Regions from separate parts of the Streptococcus sp. SP8 genome, predicted to be linked through region 1. Evidence: predicted binding sites of a transcription regulator. Region 1 holds the regulator's gene; the other holds the start of a gene.

Evidence for each region. Region 1 encodes NrdR, which represses ribonucleotide reductase genes. Its sites were predicted from a motif close to ACACNATATATNGTGT; they were not measured.
Region 2: nrdH (glutaredoxin-like protein NrdH) is a predicted target of NrdR. The motif match lies at 1,948-1,963, and genes of this name have one in related genera.

The regions. Positions count from the first base shown of each region.
Region 1 is NZ_JAQFJL010000020.1:2,034-6,604, reverse strand. Features, by position in the region: gene PCY11_RS10105 (PTS transporter subunit IIBC) at 1-279, shown strand, start outside; gene PCY11_RS10100 (endonuclease/exonuclease/phosphatase family protein) at 365-1,177, shown strand; gene nrdR (transcriptional regulator NrdR) at 1,342-1,815, shown strand; gene PCY11_RS10090 (DnaD domain protein) at 1,816-2,994, shown strand; gene dnaI (primosomal protein DnaI) at 2,995-3,894, shown strand; gene PCY11_RS10080 (nitroreductase family protein) at 3,891-4,571, shown strand, end outside.
Region 2 is NZ_JAQFJL010000001.1:472,306-476,876, reverse strand. Features, by position in the region: gene nrdE (class 1b ribonucleoside-diphosphate reductase subunit alpha) at 1-1,498, opposite strand, end outside; gene nrdH (glutaredoxin-like protein NrdH) at 1,613-1,831, opposite strand; gene PCY11_RS02470 (phosphocarrier protein HPr) at 2,307-2,570, shown strand; gene ptsP (phosphoenolpyruvate--protein phosphotransferase) at 2,575-4,308, shown strand.

The DNA.
Region 1 (4,571 bases):
CTTGGTTTGGTAACAGATAATGGTTTGGAAGTCTTGGTTCACATTGGTCTAGATACTGTTAGTCTTGAAGGAAAACCATTTGAGGTTAAAGTTTCTGAAGGTCAAACAGTGGCTGCTGGAGACCTCTTGGTAGAAGCAGACCTTGATGCGATCCGTGCAGCTGGTCGTGAAACTTCAACAATTGTTGTCTTCACAAATGCAGATGCGATTAAATCAGTTAAGGTCGAACATACTGGTAAATTGGCTGCAAATACGCCTGTTGCAACAGTAGAATTATAAGAGATGTCGGCAAAGAAAACGAGGTTGGGGCAGTGTACCCGGCCTCTTGCCGTTTCTTGATTTGAAAAGAAGGAGAAATCAGGGGATGAAATTTTTAACATTAAATTCCCATAGTTGGATGGAAGAGAATGCCCAGCAAAAATTTGAGACCCTCAAGGAGCAAATTTTAGAAGCACAATATGATGTGATCTGTTTCCAAGAGGTCAATCAAGAAATGGCCTCAGAAGCAGTTAAAACGGATGAGTATTATCAAGCTTTGCCATCAGCTGTAGCCATTCACAAGGATCACTTTGTTCGCGTATTGGTTGAGGAGTTGGCTGCTCAAGGTCTTCACTATTACTGGACTTGGGCCTACAACCATATTGGCTATGATCACCTCAATGAGGGTGTGGCCGTTCTTTCGCGTCAACCCTTGAAGGCGGATGAGATTTTGGTATCCAATATGGATGATCCAACGGACTACCATACCCGCCGAGTAGCTGTTGCCCATACAAGTGTAGATGGCAAAGAGATTGCTGTTGCCAGCGTCCATCTTTCTTGGTGGGACAAAGGTTTCCAATTTGAGTGGCCACGCATTGAGAACTACTTCAGCCAAGTAGGCAAACCTTTTATTCTAGCTGGTGATTTCAATAATCCTGCTGGTCAAGAAGGGTATGAAACGATTCTATCCAGTTCGCTAAAACTTCAAGATAGTTTTATCGAAGCCAAAGAAACAAAGGGGACTTATACTGTAGGTCCTGGAATCGATGGCTGGACGGATAATCAAGTTCCATTGCGAATCGATTACGTCTTTGCAAGTCCAGAATGGGACATCCAGCGTCTACATGTCATTTTTGATGATCAAAACAAACCCCATGTCAGTGATCACTATGGCTTAGAAGCTGAATTATCACTTTAATATAAATGGAGAGTCGAAAGGAAAACGATTTTATTCAATCGTCCTTCGACTCTTTTTTATGGATCAATGAGGAGCAACCATAGGGGATTCTCCTGTTCTTCTGCTTTCTTTACGATTCAATTTATGGTAAAATGAAGTGTTAAAACAGTTTAAGGAGGTAGCAAATGCGTTGTCCAAAATGTGGTGGAAGTAAGTCTAGTGTGGTGGATAGTCGACAAGCTGAAGATGGGAACACCATCCGTCGTCGCAGGGAATGCGAAGAATGCCATTATCGCTTTACTACCTACGAACGAGTGGAAGAGCGGACCCTAGTGGTTGTCAAAAAGGATGGGACACGCGAGCAATTTTCTCGTGATAAAATCTTTAATGGTATTATCCGCTCAGCTCAAAAACGGCCTGTTTCTAGTGATGAAATCGAAGAAATTGTGAATCGGATCGAGCAAAAGGTTCGCAGCCAAAGTGATAATGAAATCAACAGTGAGTATATTGGTTCGTTGGTCATGGATGAGTTAGCAGATTTAGATGAGATCACCTATGTCCGTTTTGCTAGTGTTTACCGGAGTTTCAAGGATGTCGGTGAGTTAGAAACCCTCTTGAAACAAATTACGAAGGGAACCAAGAAGAAAAAGGAAAAATAGATGAAGCCCAATACGCCTTTCGCATTTTTAAAAAATAATCTTCTTCCACCGGCAGGGGCTGCATTGGAGCAGTATTACCTGCCTATTTTGGAGATGGAAACGGTAACGGTTTATCGTTATCTGCTGGCCTCTTATGATCAGGATGAAAAACAATATTTACTGGCTCAAATCCTCAATCATTTGAATATAGGATTTCCACAGTTGCTACTGGCTTTTGACCGGTTAATTGCCATGGGGTTGATCGATCTCTATGAGGAAGAAGTTGGGATCACCATTCAGTTACATGCTCCTCTTGAGGCAGGAGAATTTTTTTCGAATGCTGTTTTCAAACGCTTGCTTGAAAAAAAGATTGGGGAAAAGGCCGTGGAAGATCTGCTCCCAGTACGCTCTTTAGGGACTAGACGGCAAGTTTCCTTCTCGCAAGTCTTTGGAATAGATGCTGGGGAGACGACCGTTCTTCCAAGTAAGAAACAGCAGTTCGATATGGAGATGTTTAAGCGAATGATGGTGCGTGATGGACTTCGTTTTGCGGATGAAGGAGAAGCAACCCTAGCTCTCTTTGCCATCGCAGAAGAGCAACAATGGACCTGGTATGAAACCTATCTCCTAGCAAAAGAAACGGCTGTAGACCGGATTGTCTCTCCAAAGAGAATGAAGCAAAAGTTGGCTCAGGCCAACCAAGAGCAACCCCGCATGTCCTATAGCCGTCAGGAAGAAACCATTCTGAGAGAAGCTAAGGCAAAATCCAGCCTACAATTTCTAGCGGAGATTAAGAAGGCACGCAATGCGACCATTACGCAGAGCGAACGCAAGACTTTATCCAAGTTAGCTGATCTAGGCTTACTAGATGAGGTGATCAATATTATCTTATTGTTGACCTTTAACAAGACCCAGTCTGCTAATCTCAATGAAAAGTATGCTTTGAAGGTAGGAAATGATTTTTCTTATCAAGGGGTCAACAGTGCAGAACTAGCGATTTTAAAAGTTCGAGAACGCCAGGAACAAGCTAAGGCTCAAGGAAACAAGGGGACGAGTCCTACATCAGCCAAGGGCAAGAACAGCAATGTTCCCAAGTGGAGCCAACCAAACTATCAAAATCAAACCAGTCAAGCAGAAAAGGTGGATCTTGCTAAAGAGAAACAACGCCTGTTAGAAAAACTGAATCAAGGAGGTGAGTAGATGGAAAGTGTAGGTCAAACTATGTCTCACATGAACCGTGCGCATCAATTTAACTATGAGGATTTGGTCGCACAGATCTTGGCAGACCAAGAAGTTGCTGCCTTTATCAAGGTCCAGTCTTTGTCTGAACAAGAAATTCGACGGAGTATTTCAAAATTTAATCAATACATTAGTGAACGCAACCGTTTCTTATTGAGAGATCCGGATTATATTGCCAAAGGTTATAAGCCCATCCTCACCATGAATGAAGGCTATGCAGATGTCGCTTATGAGGAAACGCCAGAGTTAATCGAAGCCCAAAAACGAGCTGCGATCAACCAACGTCTCAACTTGATCAATCTCCCTTCAACCTTGAAAGAAGCGAGTCTAGCCAAGGTAGAGCTCGATGATAAGGGGCGATTTGAGGCCTTTGAGGAATTAGCCAATTTTGTGGCCAACTATCCAGAATATCAAAAGGGGATCTACCTCTATGGTGATTTTGGAGTAGGAAAGAGCTACATGATGGCAGCCTTGGCTCATGATTTATCCGAAAAACGCCAGGCCTCTACTACCCTACTTCATTTTCCAAGTTTTGCGATCGATGTTAAAAATGCCATCAGTTCAGGCCTGGTCAAAGAAACCGTCGATCAGGTGAAAAAAGCCGAAATTTTAATTCTCGATGATATCGGTGCGGAACAGATGTCAGCCTGGGTGCGAGATGAAATCTTACAAGTGATTTTGCAGCACCGAATGCAGGAAAATCTCCCAACCTTCTTTACTTCTAACTTTAATTTTGAAGAGTTGGAACGTCATTTTGCAGCTTCGCGCAATGGGGATGAAACCTGGCAGGCCAAACGGGTCATGGAGCGCGTGAAATTTTTAGCCAAGGAAATCCATCTGGAAGGAGTCAATCGCCGATGAATGAAACCATCCGTTTAATGAAATCTCATTTTTCTGTTCGCCGTTTTAAGAAAGAAGCCATCAAAGAAGCTGACCTCAAGGAAATTTTATCAGCTGGGCAGATGGCATCAAGTTGGAAAAATTTTCAGTCTTATTCTGTGATTGTGGTCAAAAGCAAGGAAAAGAAAGAAGCCCTCTACGACTTGCTTCCTCAAGAAGCGATTCGCCAATCAGCCGTCTTTCTCCTCTTTGTTGGGGATTTAAACCGTGCTGGAAAAGCTGTCAAACTTCATGAGCAGGATTTCCATCCTGAAGGGGTGGACAACTTACTGATCACCTCAGTGGATGCGGCTCTAGCAGCTCAAAATACACTATTGGCAGCTGAAAGTCTCGGCTATGGTGGAGTCATTATCGGCATGTTGCGCTATTGTTCAGAGGAAGTCGCAGAACTCTTCCGTCTGCCAGACTATACCTACCCTGTTTTTGGGATTGCTCTCGGAGTACCTAACCAGCAACATGCAGTGAAACCACGTTTGCCATTGGAGCAGGTTGTTTTTGAAGAAGTATACCAAGAACAAGACCTATCAGTTGTGACTACCTATGACAAGGTTCAGGCAGATTATGCTGGAGCGCGTGCAACAGATAGCTGGAGCGAGCGCCTTGCAGCTCAATTTGGTCAACCTGAACAAGAAGAGACC
Region 2 (4,571 bases), on a different contig from region 1:
GAGTCCAGTAGTTCATGAGCATGAAGTAGATGCTCGTAAACTCAATAGACTCCGGTGATCCGTATTCGATCAATTGTTGGGCAAGGTAGCTATGAAGTCCCATGGCTCCAAGACCAAAGGTATGCGCCAGTTTATTTCCGTGGTCAATAGTTGGAACGGCTACGATATGAGAGCTATCTGTAACGAAGGTCAAAGCACGAACCATGGCACGAATCGAACGACCAAAATCAGGTGAAGTCATCATGTTAACTACGTTGGTTGAACCAAGGTTACAGGAGACGTCTGTTCCCATTTGAACAAATTCTTGGGCATCGTTGATCAAGCTTGGTTCTTGAACTTGAAGGATCTCTGAACACAAGTTACTCATGATGATTTTTCCATCAACAGGGTTTGCCCGGTTAGCAGTATCAATGTTGACTACATATGGATAGCCAGATTCTTGTTGCAATTTAGAAATTTCAGTTTCCAAATCACGTGCCTTAATTTTAGTCTTGCGGATATTTGGATTAGCAACCAACTCATCGTATTTTTCAGTGATGTCGATGTAGTTAAATGGTACTCCGTATTCACGTTCCACAGAGTATGGGCTGAAGAGGTACATTTCTTCATTCTTACGCGCCAACTCGTAGAACTTGTCTGGCACGACGACCCCAAGTGAGAGAGTCTTCACCCGAACTTTTTCATCAGCATTTTCTTTCTTAGTTGAAAGGAAGGCGATGATGTCTGGGTGGAAGACGTTGAGGTAAACCACCCCAGCCCCTTGGCGTTGTCCCAATTGGTTAGAGTAAGAGAAGCTATCTTCGAAGAGTTTCATAACTGGAACCACTCCAGAAGCGGCTCCTTCATAGCCCTTGATCGGTGCGCCAGCTTCACGAAGGTTGCTGAGAGAAATCCCAACCCCACCACCGATACGAGACAGTTGAAGGGCAGAGTTGATGGAACGTCCGATCGCATTCATATCATCGGTTACTTGGATCAAGAAACATGATACCAATTCCCCACGGCGGGCACGTCCAGCGTTTAAGAAAGAAGGAGTAGCTGGTTGGTAGCGTTGGTGGATAATTTCGTTTGCGATGTCTCGCGCGATAGCTTCATTTCCATCAGCAAAATAGAGAGCATTGAAAAAGACACGGTCTTCCATGCTTTCAAGATAGTATTCTCCATCATTTGTTTTCAAAGCGTATTGGTTATAGAATTTGTAGGCCGCCATGAAGGACTTGAATTGGAAGTTTTGATCTTTGATAAATTGGGCCAATTCCTCTAAAAATTCAGGACGGTATTTCTCGATAAAAGCTCTCTCAATGTAATTGTGCTCGAGAAGGTACTGAATCTTGTCTGTAATCGAGTCAAAGGTTTTAGTATTTGGTACAACATTTTCTTTAAAGAACGCATCCAAAGCTTCTTTATCTTTATGAAGCATGATTTGGCCGTTTACTGGACGGTTGATTTCATTGTTAAGACGAAAATACGTCACATCTTCAAGAGATTTTAATCCCATAATAATCCTTTTCTAGTTCAAAAAAATGAAGAGGAGAAGTCCTCTCTTTCCAAGTAAAAAGTCTAGTGTTAGGTTGCTAACGCTAGACCCTATTTAAGCAAAATACTGTGTTTATTAAGAAAGTTTCTTCAACTTAGCTGGTTGAAAACCAGAAAATACTTCATCCGGTGTTTGAATAACTGGAGCAGCATTGAAGCCAAGGTTCTTAACATGCTCTACAAATTCTGGCTGTTCATCTAAGTTAATTTCGCGGTATTCCACATGATTGCTATCGAGGAATCGCTTGGTCATTTTGCATTGAACACAATTATTTTTTGAATAAATGGTTACCATTTCTTTTTCGTTCTCCTATCGAAATATAAATCTGTAAACAGTATAAACAAAATCCAGCAACTTGTCAACAAAATAAAACTAAATATTGTGCAAAGAGATGAAATTGAGTTTTCAAAGCACAATATATTGTGGTGAGCGAAAAGTGTGAAAATCGAAGAAATGGGATAGGAATAGGCTTTAAAGCATCTTTAATTAGTTATAATTTTTTGGTGAATCAATATCCTGTGGTTCAAGAGCTTTTTTTCATTGAAAGCGGAGGAAAATGTTACTTATAATATAGTAGAAAATTGAAAAGATATTTTCTCTATTCTTCAGGTGCTTCTTAAAATGTATCTAAATTGGGATTTTTCGCAGTCTTTTTCTGTAAGTCAGTGATAAAAATCTTGAAAAAAATTTCAAAAGATGATATAATACCAAATTGTAAGGGTTATCAAAAGGTAACTCAAAAACTATTTTTAAAAAGGAGAGTCAAACTATGGCTTCTAAAGATTTCCACATCGTGGCAGAAACAGGTATCCACGCACGTCCAGCAACTTTGTTGGTTCAAACTGCTAGCAAATTTGCTTCAGATATTACTCTTGAATACAAAGGTAAATCAGTTAACTTGAAATCAATCATGGGTGTTATGAGCCTTGGTGTTGGTCAAGGAGCAGACGTTGTAATCTCTGCAGAAGGTGCTGACGCTGATGATGCGATCGCAGCTATCTCAGAAACAATGACTAAAGAAGGATTGGCTTAAAAATATGACAAAAATGCTAAAAGGAATTGCAGCATCTGACGGTGTTGCTGTTGCTAAGGCATATTTGCTCATTCAACCAGACTTATCATTTGAGACTGTTTCAGTCGAAGATACAAGTGCAGAAGAAGCTCGTTTGGATGCAGCTCTTGAAGCTTCACAAAACGAGCTTTCTCTTATTCGGGAGAATGCAGTAGCAAGCCTTGGTGAAGAAGCAGCGCAAGTTTTTGATGCGCATATGATGGTTCTTGCTGACCCTGAAATGATTGGTCAGATCAAAGAAACGATTCGTACGAAAAAAATCAATGCAGAAGCTGGCTTGAAAGAAGTCACTGACATGTTCATTGCGATCTTTGAAGGAATGGAAGACAATCCTTACATGCAAGAACGTGCAGCAGATATTCGTGACGTTACCAAACGTGTCCTTGCCAACTTGCTTGGTAAGAAATTGCCAAACCCTGCTTCTATCAATGAAGAAGCAATCGTGGTTGCGCATGACTTGACTCCATCTGATACAGCACAGTTGAACAAAAAGTATGTAAAAGCTTTTGTCACGAATATCGGTGGACGTACAAGTCACTCAGCTATCATGGCTCGTACACTTGAAATCGCAGCTGTTCTTGGTACAAATAACATCACAGAACTTGTCAAAGATGGCGATGTTTTGGCTGTTTCAGGGATCACTGGTGAAGTGGTGATCAACCCTACTGAAGAACAAATCGCAGAGTTCAAAGCAGCTGGTGAAGCTTATGCCAAACAAAAAGCTGAATGGGCTCTCCTTAAAGATGCGAAAACAGTGACTGCTGATGGAAAACACTTCGAATTGGCTGCCAACATCGGTACACCTAAAGACGTTGAAGGTGTAAACGATAATGGTGCAGAAGCTGTTGGTCTCTATCGTACTGAATTCTTGTACATGGATTCTCAAGACTTCCCAACTGAAGATGACCAATACGAAGCCTACAAAGCAGTTCTTGAAGGTATGAATGGTAAACCTGTGGTTGTTCGTACAATGGATATCGGTGGGGATAAAGAACTCCCTTACTTTGATCTTCCTAAAGAAATGAACCCATTCTTAGGTTTCCGTGCTTTGCGTATCTCTATCTCTGAGACAGGTAACCAAATGTTCCGTACACAATTGCGTGCCTTGCTTCGTGCATCTGTTCACGGTAAATTGCGGATCATGTTCCCAATGGTTGCTTTGTTGACTGAGTTCCGTACAGCTAAAGGTATTCTTGAAGAAGAAAAAGCTAAATTGCTTGCGGAAGGTGTTGCTGTTGCAGACGATATCCAAGTTGGGATCATGATTGAAATCCCAGCTGCAGCAATGCTTGCGGATCAATTTGCTAAAGAAGTTGATTTCTTCTCAATTGGTACAAACGACTTGATCCAATACACAATGGCTGCTGACCGTATGAACGAACAAGTTTCATACCTTTACCAACCATATAACCCATCTATCCTTCGTTTGATCAACAACGTGATCAAAGCGGCGCACGCTGAAGGCAAATGGGCAGGTATGTGTGGTGAAATGGCCGGTGACCAAACTGCCGTTCCACTTCTTGTCGGAATGGGCTTGGATGAGTTCTCTATGTCAGCGACATCTGTCCTTCGTACACGTAGCTTGATGAAGAAACTCGACACAGCTAAAATGCAAGAATACGCTAACCGTGCTCTTACTGAATGTTCAACAATGGAAGAAGTTCTTGAACTTTCAAAAGAATACGTGAACGTAGACTAAGAATTCAACAAGACTAAGACAAATCTGTCTTAGTCTTTTTTTACATTGTTCATAAAAATGTTCATTTTATTCGTAATAAACTAGTTAGTAATAAAAATAGTGATTTAAATGTTCGGTTTTTGTTTGATTTTCCTCGTATATATAGTATAATCGTAAGTAAGATAAGGAGGATGACCAAGGAAGGATAGAAAAGGTTCGGGAAAGAAAATGGAAAAACTTTTCCTGATAATTTTACATGATTTTACAGGAATCAACTTGAAAAT